One region of the Crossiella sp. NPDC003009 genome, then DNA from elsewhere that is predicted to be linked to it. Evidence: riboswitches for the same ligand, from Rfam matches in the RefSeq annotation. Region 1 holds a riboswitch; the other holds the start of a gene.
What was found. Region 1 has a riboswitch for thiamine pyrophosphate ahead of thiO (glycine oxidase ThiO). Riboswitches for the same ligand answer to the same signal wherever they lie in the genome.

Region 1 (7,713 bases):
AGCGGATCCACGAGACCCGTGAGTGGATCATGCGCAACTCGCCGGTGCCGATCGGCACGGTGCCGATCTACCAGGCCCTGGAGAAGGTCAACGGCGATCCGGCCCAGCTGTCCTGGGAGGTCTACCGGGACACCGTGATCGAGCAGTGCGAGCAGGGCGTGGACTACATGACCGTGCACGCCGGCGTGCTGCTGCGATACGTGCCGCTGACCGCCAAGCGGGTCACCGGCATCGTCTCCCGCGGCGGTTCGATCATGGCCGCCTGGTGCCTGGCGCACCACAAGGAGAGCTTCCTCTACACGCACTTCGAGGAACTGTGCGAGATCCTGCGGGCCTACGACGTCACCTTCTCCCTCGGTGACGGCCTGCGGCCCGGCTCGATCGCCGACGCCAACGACGAGGCCCAGTTCGCCGAGCTGAAGACCCTCGGCGAGCTGACCCACATCGCGCGGGCGCACGACGTGCAGGTGATGATCGAGGGCCCCGGTCACGTGCCGATGCACAAGATCAAGGAGAACGTGCGGCTGGAGGAGGAGCTGTGCGGTGAGGCGCCGTTCTACACCCTCGGCCCGCTGGCCACCGACATCGCGCCCGCCTACGACCACATCACCTCGGCCATCGGCGCGGCGCAGATCGCCTGGCACGGCACCGCGATGCTCTGCTACGTCACGCCCAAGGAGCACCTCGGCCTGCCCAACCGGGACGACGTGAAGGTCGGCGTGATCACCTACAAGATCGCCGCCCACTCCGCGGACCTGGCCAAGGGCCATCCGAGGGCGCAGGAACGCGATGACGCGCTGTCCCAGGCGCGCTTCGAGTTCCGCTGGGTGGACCAGTTCAACCTGTCGCTGGACCCGGACACCGCGCGGGCCTACCACGACGAGACACTGCCCGCCGAACCCGCCAAGACCGCGCACTTCTGCTCGATGTGCGGGCCGAAGTTCTGCTCGATGAAGATCACGCAGGACGTGCGCAAGTACGCTGAGGAGCACGGACTGTCCTCAGTGGAGGCGATCGAGGCGGGTATGCAGGAGAAGTCGAGCGAGTTTTCCGAACAGGGCAACAAGGTCTACCTGCCAGTGGTGGACCGTTGACCCAGCACCACGCAGGAGCGCCGACCCCGCCCCGGACGCTGACCATCGCCGGTTCGGACTCCGGTGGCGGGGCCGGGCTCCAGGCCGACCTCCGCACCTTCCTCGGGTGCGGAGTGCACGGCATGACCGCGATCACCGCGATCACCGTGCAGAACTCGCTCGGCGTGACCGGCATCGTGGAGATCGCGCCGGAGGTGGTGGCCGCCCAGATCGAGGCGGTGGCCACCGACATCGGCGTGCAGGCGGCCAAGACCGGCATGCTGGCCAACGCGGAGATCATCACCGCCATCGGCAAGGCCTGTGACCAGGTCGGCATCGGCCGGGACGGGCGCACGCCGTTCGTGGTCGACCCGGTGGCCGCGTCCATGCACGGCGACCCGCTGCTGCGGGACAACGCGCTGGAGGCGTTCAAGCGGGAGCTGTTCCCGAGGGCGACCCTGGTCACGCCGAACCTGGACGAGGTGCGGCTGCTCACCGGGCTGGATGTCAAGCACCGCACCGAGTTGCGTGACGCCGCGGTGGCCATGCACGCCTTCGGTCCACAGTGGACACTCATCAAGAGCGGCCACCTGAACAGCGATCCGCAGTGCGTGGACCTGCTCTACGACGGCAGGACCTTCCTGGAGCTGCCCGGCCCGCGCTACGACACCGTGCACACCCACGGCGGCGGCGACACCCTGGCCTCGGCCATCACCTCGGCCCTGGCCAAGGGTTCGACCATGGTGGAGGCCGTCCAGTTCGGCAAACGCTATGTGCGGGAAGCGGTCCGGCAGTCCTACCCACTGGGTGGCGGCGTCGGCCCGGTCTCCGGCCTGTGGCGGGTCAGGGACATCGACGAGGTGTAGCCACTGCGACGGGGGAGACGACGACCGCCGTCTTCCCCGTCAGTGCGCTGTTCAGGACTCGCGCTGTGGGCTCGATGCGTGTGCCCAGAAGCGCTGTGGGATGCGACCGGCCAGCCTGGCCAGGCGGCCGCCTTCGACCGCGGCGCGCATGCCGGCGGCCATCATCTCGGGGTGGGTGGCTCGGTTGACCGCGGTGGCCAGCAGGACCGCGGCGCAGCCCAGCTCCATGGCCAGTGCCGCGTCGGAGGCGGTGCCGATCCCGGCGTCCAGGATCACCGGCACACTCGCCCTGGAGACGATCAGCTCGATGTTGTGCGGGTTGCGGATGCCGAGGCCGGTGCCGATCGGGGAGCCCAGCGGCATCACGGCCGCGCAGCCGATGTCCTCCAGCTTCCTGGCCAGCACCGGGTCGTCGTTGGTGTAGGGCAGCACGATGAAGCCGTCGGCCACCAGCTGCTCGCAGGCGTCCAGCAGCTCGATCGGGTCCGGCAGCAGGGTCTGGTCGTCCGCCACCACTTCCACCTTCACCCAGCGGGTCTCCAGTGCCTCCCTGGCCAGCCGCGCGGTGAGCACCGCCTCGGCCGCGCTCTTGCAGCCCGCGGTGTTCGGCAGCGGCTGGATGCCCAGGCGCCGCAACAACTCCAGCACGCCGGTGCCGCCCTCGCCGTCCAGCCTGCGCATGGCCACCGTGGTCAGCTCCGTGCCGGAGGCCACCAGCGCCTGTTCCAGGATGGACAGGTTGTGCGCGCCGCCGGTGCCCATCACCAGCCGTGAGCCGAACTCCTGTTCGGCGATCACCAGATGGTCGTCCACTCAACCTCCCTGAACCGCAGTGAGCACTTCCACCACCGAGCCCTCGCGCAGCTCGGTCTCCGCCCAGCTCGCCCTCGGCACCACCGCGCCGTCGAGGGCGACCGCGATGCCCGTGCTGGGCGCGTCCAGCAGGGTCAGCACCTCGGCCACGGTGGCCTGCTCGCCGAGCTGGCGGTCCGTGCCGTTGACCCGTACCTTCATCTGCTCCTCCCGGGGTCGGCTGCCTGTGCTTCGGGGGTGATCTCCTTGCCCGCCACCAGGTCCAGCACCACCTCGGCGGTGACCGGGGCGAGCAGGATGCCGTTGCGGTGGTGCCCGGTGGCCACCAGCAGGCCGGGTTCCAGCCAGCCGAGCAGGGGCAGGTTGTCCACGCTGCCGGGCCGCAGCCCGGCGGCGCACTCGATGAGCGCGTACTCGGCGATGGCCGGCACCAGCTCCTCGGCATCGCGCAGCAGGTCGCGCACGCCCCCGGTGACCACCTCGGTGTCGAACCCGGCCTCGTACTGGGTGGCGCCCAGCACCAGTCCGTTGTCCGGCCGGGGCACCAGGTAGACCGGTTTGCCGCGGACCAGGCCGCGGATGGTGCGCGCGGGCGGCCGCAGCGCGCCGTGCCGGTGCCGCAGCCGCAGGATCTCGCCCTTCACCGGCCGGATCAGGCCGTCCAGCCGGGGGCACAGCCGGGCGCTCCACGCTCCAGCCGCGAGCACCGTGACATCACTGTCCACTGTGGACCCGTTGACCAGCAGCACCTTGCCGGGCAAGGTTTCCGCGACCTCGACCGCGATGAACTCCACCCCGGTGGCGGTGCACGCGGCGCGCAGCGCGGCCAGCAGCAGCCGGTTGTCCACGGACAGGTCGTCCGGCACGTCCAGTCCACTGCGGACCGACGGCCCGAGCGAGGGCTCCAGCCGCCGCACCTCACGCGCGGTGAGCTGACGCACCTCCCGGCCCAGCGAGGTCAGGAACTCGGCCAGCCTGACCAGCTCGTCCCGGTCGGCCGCGTCCACCCCGACCGCCAGCGTGCCCGCGGTGTGCAGCCCGGGATCCCGGCCAGCCGCGGTGTGCAGCCGCGCGGCGAACTCCGGCCAGCGCCGCAGCGAGGCCGCGCCCAGCGCGAGCAGGTCCTCCTCCCCCGGCCAGGCCTCGGTGACCGGCGCGAGCATGCCGCCTGCCACCCAGGACGAGCCGGTGCCCGGCGCCGGATCGACCACCCGGACGGCGAACCCCGCCGTGGCCAGCTGCCAGGCGATGGACAGACCGATCACGCCGCCACCCACGACGACGACTGCCTTCGACACGAATCTCACGCTCCCTGCGCCGGCATGACCCGGATCAGGTTCGACGGTCGGAGCCAGCAGGCTCCCTCTCAGCCCAGTGCTACCGGGCTCCCGTGCGGACCGAATTCCACCGTAGCAGGCAGAACTGGGAGCGCATAGGCTCCGGTGTCGTGCCTGGACTTGACGGAGAGCAGATTCGCCAGCGGCTGCGTGCGGCGCGGCTGTACCTGTGCACCGACGGCCGCCGGGATCGCGGTGACCTGCCGGAGTTCCTCGACGCCGCCCTCTCCGGCGGCGTGGACATCGTGCAGCTGCGGGAGAAGGGCCTGGAGGCGGCCGAGGAGCTGCGGCTGCTGGCGGTCTTCGCCGAGGCCTGCGCGCGGCACGACGTGCTGCTGGCGGTGAACGACCGGGCGGACATCGCGCTGGCCGCCGGGGCTGATGTGCTGCACCTCGGCCAGGACGACCTGCCGGTGCCGATGGCCCGGCGGATCGTGGGCGAGGACGTGGTGATCGGCCGGTCCACCCATGACCACGAGCAGTCCGACGCCGCGGCGGCCGAGCCGGGCGTGGACTACTTCTGCACCGGCCCGTGCTGGCCGACCCCGACCAAACCCGGCCGCCCCGCGCCCGGTCTCGACCTGGTGCGGCACACCGCGGCGGCCGGGCACCAGCGGCCGTGGTTCGCCATCGGCGGCATCGACGAGCAGCGGCTGCCCGAGGTGCTTGACGCCGGGGCGGACCGGATCGTGGTGGTCCGGGTGATCACCGAGGCGGCGGACCCGAAGGCGGCCGCGGCGCGGCTGAGGGAACGGCTCAACTGAGGCGGCCGTGGCGTTCCCGCGAGAGAGTGCGGGAACGCCACGGTCGCCTACCAACCCGGGTGCGGCGCGGTCGGGGGGCCGACAACACGCCGCACGCAGGGCAGCCTCAGCCGGTGGCCAGGGTCAGCCGATAGGTCGCAAGTGCCTCGTCCACCGGCTGGTACCAGGACACCGACTCCTCGCCGCGCTTGGCCAGGCAGCTGTCGTTGCGGCCGTCGCCGTTGGCGTCGTAGAGCTTGGCGCCGCTGGTGATGCCCTGGGCCTGGTCGCCGGAGACGTTCGAGCCGCCGGAGTCGCCGGGCTCCACGCAGGCGTTGTGCTGCACCAGGCCGCGCACGGTGATGGTGGAGCCGTCGATCTGGCCGTACTTGACCGTGACGTCGCGGGCGGTGACCACGCCGCAGGTCCACTTGCTGGTGGAGCCGGACTTGCACAGGCTGGCCCCGACCGAGGCCCGCTCCGCGCCCTTGATCGTCACCGCGCCGCCGTTGTGCGTGCTGACCTGGGGCAGCAGCGTCCAGGCCGCCGGGTCCACGGTCACCTCGGCGAAGTCGTTCTGGTCCTTCCAGTTGACCCGGGAGAACTCGCCGATCTTGACGTCGCCCGGGCCGTTGACCAGGTTGCCGCCGTCCGCGCAGTGCCCGGCGGTGAGCAGCCGGGGCTGACCGTCCGCGGTGCGCGCGGTGAACCCGGCCGAGCAGCGGCCACCGGCCGCGCCGCTCAGGTAGATCGCGCCGCCACCGGCCAGGTCACCGGTGGTCGCGGGCGCGGCCGCGCTCTCCACGACCTGCACGGCCTGGGTGCCCGCGGCGAACCGCTCGGCGGCGGCCCGGCCGCCGGGGAGGACGGTGACCACGACCCGGTTGCCCGGCTCGTCCACGTGGAAGCTGGTGACCTCGGGCGGGGCCTGCCGGGCGTCCAGTTCGGCCTTGGTCGCGGTCAGGGCCGACCGGGAGTGGCGCAGCAGGCGCGGGGTGGCACCGGTGGCTCGGACGGTCTCGGTCTCGGCGGGTTCGGTCACGCCGACCACGGCCGTGCCGGTGGCCGGGTCGAACCAGGAGCCGGCGAAGCTGGTCAGGCGGCCGCGGAGATCACCGGCGATGCGCTCGGCACGGCGTTCCTGGCTCAGCCTGGTCGCCGCCTGCGCCACGCTGAGGCCAAGATCGCGGGTCAGCGCCGCGACGACGCTGGAATCGCGGGCCGGGATCGCGGTCAGTCCAGCGCTGGCCGCCGCGGCGGGCGCGCCGACCGCCGAACCGGCCAGCACCGTCACCGCCAGCAGGCCAGTGACCGAACGTCGCTTCATCCGAGCGCCTTCCCTCTATCGGGCCACCTTGTTAGACCAGACGGGGGAAAGCTAGCGACGGTTTGTGACTTTGCCAAGGGGTCAAACGACGTGGATTCGAAGAATTCAAAGTGAAAGGCGCCCGCGGGGCAGGGATCCCGCGGACGCCTTTCGGCGGGTGCTGGCGGACCGGCTTGCAGGGCGCCGGCCCGCCGCACCCTTACGGTCAGCTTGTGACGAGCCGGAGCCCGTACGCGCTGAGGATCTCGTTCACCGGCTGGAAGTACGTGGTGCCGCCGGAGGAGCAGTTGCCGGAGCCACCGGAGGTGACACCCTGGGCCTGGGTGCCCGACAGCCACGAGCCACCGGAGTCACCGGGCTCGGCGCAGGCGTTGGTGCGGGTCATGCCGGTCACCGCGCCCTGCGGGTAGCGCACCGTCTGGTTCTTGGCCTGGACGGTGCCGCAGCGCCAGCCGGTGGTGGAGCCGGAGCGGCAGATGGACGCGCCGACCGCGGACTCACTGGAACCGGCCACCCGGACGGTGGTGGAGCCGCTGTAGCGGTTCACCACGCCCCGAGGGGTCCAGTTCGAGCTGGTCGCGACCCAGCCGAAGTCGCCGTTGCCGGGGAAGGTCGAGCCGCGGAAGGTGCCCTGGGCGACCCGGTTGAAGCCCTGGGTCGCGGTGCCGGTCCGGCCGCAGTGCCCGGCGGTGACGAAGCCGCCCTGCACCGAGAAGCCGATCGAGCAGCGGCCGCCGCCCATGTAGTAGGCGTCGCCACCACGCACGTCGTAGAGCGGGGTCGGCGCCTCGTCGGTCTCCACGACCTTGATCGCGGCGGCCTCCGGCAGCGCGGCCAGCTGCGCGCGGGCCTCGTTCGCCGCGCCCGGCTGCACGTTGACCACCACGTTGTTGCTCTTGACGTCGACGTACCAGCCGGTCACGCCCTTGGGCAGGCTCGACTCGGCCGCGTCCAGCGCGCCCTTCACGCCGTCGAGGGCGGCCTCGGTGCGCGCCACGACCTTGGCGGTGGCGCCCGCGGCCTCGACCGCGGCGGCCTTGGCCGCGTCGGTCACGCTGACCACGAGCTTGGCGCTGCCCTCGTCGAAGTGCGCGCCGGCGAAGGCGGCGCCGAGCGCGTCCCGCACGGACTTCTCGACCTCGGTGGCCTTGAGCTCACTGGCCACCCGGTCGGCCGCCTGCTCAGCGGTCAGCCCGAGGTCGCGCTGCATGGCCTGCAGCATTTCTGGGGAAGCGAAGCTGTCCGCCGCGGCGGGCAGGCCGCCCGCGACAACCGCACCGGTGGCCAGCAGCGCGACGCCTGCGGCGCGTGCTGCGACTGCGATCTTCATCCGTAGCCCTCTCGTGTTGGTGAGACACCGGGCCGTCGATGGCAGGGGGAATGCAGGGGTCGACGGCCCTTTTCGGGGTTTGGCTCAACGAAGTGGAGGCCACCGGCGAGACGCCATCGGTTGCGTGACCGGAAACGAGAGGTCCATCAGCCCGTCCTCTCCGCCAGTGACCGTCAGTGACGCTGCGTCATCGCTTCATCACTTTTGGGGGACGTTAAAGACAC
Region 2 (7,713 bases), on a different contig from region 1:
ACGAGCTGGCCCGCGCCCACTTCCGCACCGCGCAGGCGCTCTTCGCCGAGGTCGGCGACACCAGGGGCGAGGCGGTGGCGCTCAACGGGATCGGCATGGTCGGCCGGGAGCTGGCCGAGCACGCGCTCGCGCTGCCCGCGCTGCGCAGGGCGCACCAGATGCTGGCCAGCAGCGGCGACCAGGAAGGCGTGGCGCACGCGCTGTACGGCATCGGTTACGCCCACCGCGAGCTGGGCGAGGACCCCGAGGCCATCGACACCCTGACCGCCGCGGCAGGCGCCTACCGCGCCGCGGGCAACGAACGCGGCGAGGCCCTGGCGCTGCGCGGGATCGGCCTGGTGCACCGCGCCGCCGACCGCTGGGACGAGGCCGAGGACTACTGCCGCCGCTCGCACCGCATCGTCCGCGACGTGCCGGACGACCTGCTCTCCTGCTACACCGGCCAGGCACTGGCCAAGGTCTGGATCCGCCAGCACCGCCCGGACCGGGCCGAACCCGCCCTGCTGGCAGGCATCAAGACCTGCCACGCCCTGCACGACACCTTCGGCCTGGCCCTGCTGCACCGCACCCTCGGCGAATGCTGCCTGGCCCTGGGCCGGGCGGAACCGGCGCTGCACTTCCTGAACCTGGCCCTGACCGGCTGGGCCGAGCTGCGGCTGCCGGTGTGGCGGGCGCGCACCCTGCGCGATGTGGGCGCGGTGCACGCGGCGGCGGGCACGGCGGCCGCGGCGCACCGGGCCTGGCGGGAGGCGCGGGAGATCTTCGACCGGCTGGGCATCAGGGAGGCGGCCGAGGCCGCCGACTGGCACCGGCGCTGGTCGTGTCCCTGCGTGAACTGACGATGTCCACTGTGGGGATCCCCAGTGTTCACCGGCCTTTTGCCCGTACCCGTGAGCCTTGGCGCTCGCAAGACTCCTGAGTGTCACCCGAACTGACGGGAGTTCACCGTGGAACGACGCAACTTCTTACGGGTCGCCGTGGTCGGCGCCGCGGCCGGGGCCTTCGGCGGAGCGGCCTGGCGGGACGCCTTCGCCGAGGGCGCCCAGCCCGGCCCCAGCCCCTACGGCGCGTTGTTGTCCGCCGACGCCAATGGGATCCAGCTGCCACAGGGGTTCACCAGCCGGGTCATCGCGCGCACCGGGCAGCAGGTGACCGGCACGAGCTACACCTGGCACCCGGCGCCGGACGGCGGGGCCTGTTTCGCCGACGGCAGCGGCTGGATCTACGTCTCCAACAGCGAGGTCTCCAGCACCGGCGGGGTGGGCGCGGTCAAGTTCGACAGCACCGGCAAGATCACCGGCGCTTACCGCACCCTGGCCAACACCAACGTCAACTGCGCGGGCGGCGCCACTCCCTGGAACACCTGGCTTTCCTGCGAGGAGGTGGACCGCGGCTACGTCTACGAGACCGACCCGTGGGGCGTCAAGGCCGCCATCCGCCGCCCGGCGATGGGCCGGTTCAAGCACGAGGCCTGCGCCACCGACGCCGACCACGGCTACATCTACCTCACCGAGGACGTCCCGGACGGCTGCTTCTACCGCTTCAAGCCCACCACCTGGGGCGACCTCTCCAGCGGCACCCTGGAAGTGCTCAAGGGCGGCAGCTCCCAGACCAGCGGCCCGGTGACCTGGGGCCGGGTCTCGGACCCCGCAGGCAGCACGACCGCCACCCGCAACCAGGTCAGCGGCGCGAAGCGGTTCAACGGCGGCGAGGGCTGCTACTACGCGGGCGGCACCTGCTGGTTCACCACCAAGGGTGACAACCGGGTCTGGGCCTACAACGCCGGCACCAGCTCGATCAGCCTGACCTACGACGACAACCTGGTCACCAGTGGCACCGCGCCGCTGACCGGGGTGGACAACGTCACCGGGACCAGCAGCGGGGACCTCTTCGTCGCCGAGGATGGCGGCAACATGGAGATCTGCATCATCACCAAGACCGGCGTGGTGGCCCCGTTCCTGCGGGTCAACGGGCACAGCGGTTCGGAGATCTGCGGCCCCGCGTTCAACCCGGCCGGCAACCGGCTCTACTTCTCCTCCCAGCGCGGCACCAGCGGGAGCAGCAGCGGCGGCATCACCTACGAGGTCACCGGCCCGTTCCGGGTCTAACCGGCACTGCGCCGTTCCGGGCCTAACCGGCGATCGCGTCGACCACGCCGTCGATCTCCTGGGCCATGGCCACGTCCAGGTCGGTGATCCCGCCCTTCGAATGGGTTGAGCAGCGGAAGGTCAGGGATCGCCAGCGGATGTCGATGTCCGGGTGGTGGTTGTCGTTCTCCGCGACCTCCGCCACCCGGTTCACCACCTGGATGGCCTGCGCGAAGCTGTCCAGCTCGACCGTGCGCACCAGCTCCGCGCCGACCGCGCGCCACTGGGGCAGGCGCACCAGGTCTTCTTTGATCTGGTCATCGTTCAGCAGTTCGGCCATGCCTCCATGGTGGTGGTGCGCGCCCGGGAGCGCGACCCGGCGTATGGTCACTCCAGATGCCACGGGAGTCCGGTGTTGCCGGGCTGAGAGGAGAGCGGTCAGCTCTCGACCGTCCGCACCTGATCCGGGTCATGCCGGTGTAGGGACTGCGTCAGGAGGAACTTTGCGTCGCACATCGGCCGCGTTCGCGCTGGTCACCAGCCTTGTCCTGCTCACGGGGTGTTCGCTGACCGGGCCGACGCCCGCGCCGCCCGGACAGACCAAGGTGGTGCTGCTCACGCACGAGTCCTTCGCGGTGGCCGAGGGGGTGTTCGCCGAGTTCAAGAAGCAGACCGGGGTCACCGTGGAGCAGCGGGCGCTGGGCGACGCCGGCGCGCTGACCAACCAGCTGGTGCTGACCAAGGCCAACCCGCTGGGCGACGTGGTCTTCGGCGTGGACTCCACCTTCGCCTCCAGGGCCATCGACAACGGCCTGCTGGAGCCCTACCAGAGCCCCGAGGCGGCCAAGGGCCCGCAGCGCTACGCGGTGGAGGGCTCGGGCGCGCTGTCCGCGGTCGACCTGGGCGATGTGTGCATGAACATCGACCTCGGCTACTTCGCGCAGCAGGGGCTGGCCGAGCCGAAGTCGCTGGACGACCTCGCCGATGCGAAGTACAAGGACCTGTTGGTGGTCTCCGACCCCGCGACCTCCTCGCCGGGACTGGCCTTCCTGCTCAACACGGTGGCCAAGCTCGGCGAGGACGGCTGGGCCGGGTACTGGAACCGGTTGAAGGACAACGGGGTCAAGGTGGTCAACGGCTGGGAGACCGCCTACAAGCAGGAGTTCTCGGTGGGCGGCAAGGGAAAGCGGCCGATCGTGCTCTCCTACGCCTCCTCGCCCGCGGCCGAGGTCGGTGAGGACGGCAAGCCGAAGACCAAGGCGCTGCTGGACACCTGCTACCGCCAGGTCGAGTACACCGGCGTGCTCAAGGGCGCCAAGCAGCCCGAGGCCGCGCGCAAGCTGGTCGACTTCCTGCTGGGCGAGAAGTTCCAGGCGCAGGTGGCCGAGCAGATGTTCGTCTACCCGGCCCGTGAGGGCGTCGCGCTGCCGCCGGTGTGGCAGCAGGTCGCGCCGCAGCCGCAGCAGGCGGCCACGCTGCCCGCGGCCAAGGTCGCCGAGGGCCGGGAGCGCTGGGTGGAGCAGTGGCGCAAGCTCGTTCAGGGCTGAGCAGGCTCGGCCTCGGGGCCGCGGCCGCTGTTCCGCTGGCCTTCCTGGCCGTCTTCTTCGCCTGGCCGGTGGCCGCGATCATCGGGCTCGGCCTCGGCCGCACCGGGGTGGCCAAGACGCTGGCCGACCCGTCCACCTGGAGCCTGGTCGCCTTCACCCTGGGCCAGGCCGCGGCGGCGACGCTGGTGGCGCTGCTGGCCGGGCTGCCGGTGGCCTACCTGCTGGCCCGCTGCGACGTGCGCGGCCGGGGGTTTGTCCGGCTGGCCATCACGGTGCCGTTCGTGCTGCCCACCGTGGTGGTGGGCCTGGCCTTCCGCGCGGTGCTCGGCGATGCCGGGGTGCTGGGCATCGTGCTGGCCAACGCCTTCTTCAACGTGGCCGTGGTGGCCCGCACCGTCGGCGGCCTGTGGGCGCACCTGGACCGCAGGGCAGAGGACGCCGCCCGCGCGCTCGGCGCCTCCCGCTGGCGGACCTTCCTCAGCGTCACGCTGCCCGCGCTCGGCCCGGCCATCGGCTCGGCCGCCGCGGTGGTGTTCCTGTTCTGCTCCACCGCTTTCGGCGTGGTGCTGATCCTCGGCGGCTCCCGGCTGCGCACCCTGGAGACCGAGATCTACCTGCGCACGGTCAACCTGCTCGACCTCTCCGGCGCGGCCGCGCTCTCGCTGCTGCAATTGGCCGCGGTGATCGCCGCACTGGTCGTCGGCGCGGTCGCGCGCAGGCGCAGGGAGGCCCAGCTGAAGCTGCGCGCGGCCCAGGAGAGCCTGCGCACACCGCACGGCGGCGAATGGTTCGTGGTGGCCGCCGCGGGGCTGGTGGTGCTCGGGCTGGTGGTGCCGATCGTCGGGCTGCTGCTCCGCTCACTGTCCACAGAGGACGGTTGGGGTTTCGACGGCTATCGCGCGCTGGCCACTGGCGGGGCCCAGGGCACGCTGGCCGTCTCCGGGGTCGAGGCCGCGCTCAACTCGCTGCGCGCGGCCACCGACGCCACCCTGCTCGCGCTGGTGGTCGGCCTGCTGGCGGCGATCGTGCTGTCGCGGGTGCGTCGTCGGGGCGCGGGCGAGACGCTGGACGTGGTGCTGATGCTGCCGCTGGGCGTCTCCGCGGTGACCGTCGGCTTCGGCTACCTGGTCACCATGGACGCGCTGCCCGGCGACTTCCGCACCTCGCCGCTGCTGGTGCCGCTGGCCCAGGCGCTGGTGGTCACCCCGCTGGTGGTGCGGCTGGTGCTGCCGGTGCTGCGCGCCGTCGACGACCGGCTCCGCCAGGCCGCGGCCACCCTGGGCGCGGGCCCGCTGCGGGTGTGGCGCGAGGTCGACCTGCCGCTGGCGCTGCGGTCCATGCTGGCCGCGGCCGGGTTCGGTTTTGTGGTGGCACTGGGCGAGTTCGGCGCGACCAGCTTCCTGGCCAGGCCGGAGGCGCCCACGCTGCCGGTGGCCATCGCCAGGCTGATCGCCCGGCCCGGCGAGCTGAACGAGGCCATGGCCTACGCGGCCTGCACCCTGCTCATGGTGGTGACCGCGCTGGCGGTGCTGGCCATCGAGAAACTTCGAGTCGGCACCGGGGAGTTCTGATGAGTCTTGGCGTCGACGGACTGGTCGTGCAGTACGGCCGCGCCACCGCGGTCGACCGGGTTGATCTGTCCATTGTGGAGGGTGAGGTGCTCGCCCTGCTCGGTCCGTCCGGCTGCGGCAAGTCCACCCTGCTGCGTGCCATCGCCGGTCTGGAGCAGCCCACGGCGGGCACGGTCAGCTGGGCCGGCGCCGACCTGGCCGCGGTCCCGGTGCACCGGCGCGGCTTCGGCCTGGTCTTCCAGGACGGCCAGCTGTTCCCGCACCGCGACGTGGCGGGCAACATCGCCTTCGGCCTGCGCATGCACGGCGTGCCCAAGGCCGAGCAGCGGGTGCGGATCGCCGAGCTGCTGGAGCTGGTCGGCCTGACCGGCTACGGCTCCCGGCGGGTCACCGAGCTCTCCGGCGGCGAGCAACAGCGGGTCGCGCTGGCCAGGGCGCTCGCCCCGAAGCCGCGGTTGCTGTTGCTGGACGAGCCGCTGTCCGCACTGGACCGGGCGCTGCGCGAGCAGCTGGCGATGGACCTGGCCACGTTGCTGCGCAAGGCGGGCGCCACCGCGCTGGTGGTCACGCACGACCACGACGAGGCCTTCACCCTGGCCGACCGGGTCGCGGTGATGTCGGCTGGCCGGATCCGCCAGCTGGGCACGCCGGAGTCGGTGTGGCGCGCGCCCGCCGATGCCGAGGTGGCCCGGTTCCTGGGCTGTAGCACGATGATCCCGGCCGAGGTGCGGCACGGCGTGGCCGCCTCGGCGGTGGGCAGTGTTGCCGCGCAAGGCTTCCCGGACGGACCGGCGCGGCTGGGCCTGCGCGCGGCCGCGCTGCGGGCCGGGGCCGAGGGTGAGCTGTCCGGACTGGTGGTGCGCCGGGTGCACCGCACCGACCACATCCGGCTGGTGGTGCGACTCGACCTCGCCGATCTGCCGGAGATCAGCGAGGTCGAGGCGGTCGGCCCGGTCCTCGGTGCACCGGCCGCCGGGGATCCGGTGCGGCTGCGCCTGGATCCCGAGGCGGTCGCGGTGCTGCCCGCCTGATCATCCGTCCTTGGTGGACATGCGGATGAAGGTCAGCGACAGCCCGATCAGCAGGTAGCAGGCCGCCTTCGCGCTGCTGTCCAGCAGGCCGTCCCACGGCATCGGGTCGCGCAGCACGTCGGCCAGCGCGGTCCAGCCGGTGGGCAGCAGGTACGGCTGCAGCCACTCCATGCCGGGGATCGCGCCCAGCACCTGCACCACGATCAGCCCGCCCAGGGTGGCCGCCAGCACCACCAGCGGGTGCTCGGTGAGCGAGGAGACCGCCAGCGCGATCGCGGCCAGCGCCATCATCTGGAAGGCCACCCAGCCCGCGGCCAGGCCGACCTTGCCCAGCGCGTCCAGGAACGGCAGCGTGGTGCCGGAAAGTGTGACCACCTCGGTGCCGCCCACGATCACCACGCCGGTGATCATGCCGAGCAGCACGATCAGCGACACCGCGATCACGATCACCGTGGCCACCCCGGCCGCCTTCACCGCGACCAGCCGCACCCGGCTCACCGGGGCCATCAGCAGCCCGCGCAGCGTGCCGTGCGATGCCTCGCCGGCCAGCGCGTCCGCGGCGGACATGGTGGCCACCAGCGGCAGCAGCATGGTCATCGAGATGGTCAGCGCGGCCAGTGGCAGCACCATCCCGTTGCCCACCGCCGCCATGATCATCGCTGGGCCGCGGCCCGGCGCGTTGCCGCCGATCACGGTGACCCCGATGCCGATCGCGATCGGCACCAGCGCCATCAGGGTCAGCGCCACCACGGTGCGCGGGCGGCGCAGGATCCAGCGCAGCTCGGAGGCGTAGAGCCGCCAGGCAGATGCTTGCTTCGGGCCGGTGGACACCGCGACCGGCGTGCTCGCGGGTGTCGGTTCGGCGAGTGTCGCGGTCATGCCCCGTCCTCCTCGGTGAGCCGGGCGAACAGCTCCTCCAGCCCGGTGCGCTCCCGATGTGCCTCGTGCACCGAGACCCCCGCCCGAACCAGGGTCTCGATCACCAGCGGCGCCTCCGCGCCGGTCAGCTCCACCCGCACCCCGCCGTCGGCGGCCCGCGCGGGGATCTTGGCCGAGCGCAGCGCCTCCACGGCCTCGGCCACGTCCGGCGTGGCCACGGTCAGCGTGGGCGCGCCGGCTTCCAGCAGCTCCGCCAGTGGGCCCTGCCCGACCACGGTGCCCTGGTGCAGCACGGCCACGTGCGTGCAGGTCGCCTCCACCTCGGCGAGCAGGTGCGAGGACACCACGACGGTGGTGCCAGCCGCGTGCAGCTGCGCCATCACCTTGCGGATCTCCCTGGTGCCTGCCGGGTCCATGCCGTTGGTCGGCTCGTCCAGCACCACCAGGCGGCGCGGCACCAGTAGTGCGGCGGCCAGGCCGAGGCGCTGCTTCATGCCGAGGGAGTAGCCGCGGAACTTGCGGTCGGCCGCGTGCGCGAGCCCGACCCGCTCCAGCGCGTCGGCCACCGCGCCCTTGATCGCCTTGGTCTCCAGCAGCG

Region 2: linked by a shared signal. The riboswitch ahead of ACWDY5_RS17520 (thiamine ABC transporter substrate-binding protein) and the one ahead of thiO (glycine oxidase ThiO) in region 1 are both predicted to bind thiamine pyrophosphate.

Annotation. Positions count from the first base shown of each region.
Region 1 is NZ_JBSFUA010000008.1:242,345-250,057, reverse strand. It holds gene thiC (phosphomethylpyrimidine synthase ThiC) at 1-1,094, shown strand, start outside; gene thiD (bifunctional hydroxymethylpyrimidine kinase/phosphomethylpyrimidine kinase) at 1,091-1,939, shown strand; gene thiG (thiazole synthase) at 1,991-2,752, opposite strand; gene thiS (sulfur carrier protein ThiS) at 2,753-2,953, opposite strand; gene thiO (glycine oxidase ThiO) at 2,950-4,050, opposite strand; TPP riboswitch at 4,045-4,154, opposite strand; gene thiE (thiamine phosphate synthase) at 4,200-4,853, shown strand; gene ACWDY5_RS12250 (S1 family peptidase) at 4,960-6,159, opposite strand; gene ACWDY5_RS12245 (S1 family peptidase) at 6,365-7,489, opposite strand.
Region 2 is NZ_JBSFUA010000013.1:160,564-168,276, reverse strand. It holds gene ACWDY5_RS17535 (BTAD domain-containing putative transcriptional regulator) at 1-839, shown strand, start outside; gene ACWDY5_RS17530 (alkaline phosphatase PhoX) at 948-2,108, shown strand; gene ACWDY5_RS17525 (4a-hydroxytetrahydrobiopterin dehydratase) at 2,131-2,427, opposite strand; TPP riboswitch at 2,479-2,591, shown strand; gene ACWDY5_RS17520 (thiamine ABC transporter substrate-binding protein) at 2,591-3,634, shown strand; gene ACWDY5_RS17515 (ABC transporter permease) at 3,610-5,205, shown strand; gene ACWDY5_RS17510 (ABC transporter ATP-binding protein) at 5,205-6,236, shown strand; gene ACWDY5_RS17505 (ABC transporter permease) at 6,237-7,115, opposite strand; gene ACWDY5_RS17500 (ATP-binding cassette domain-containing protein) at 7,112-7,713, opposite strand, start outside.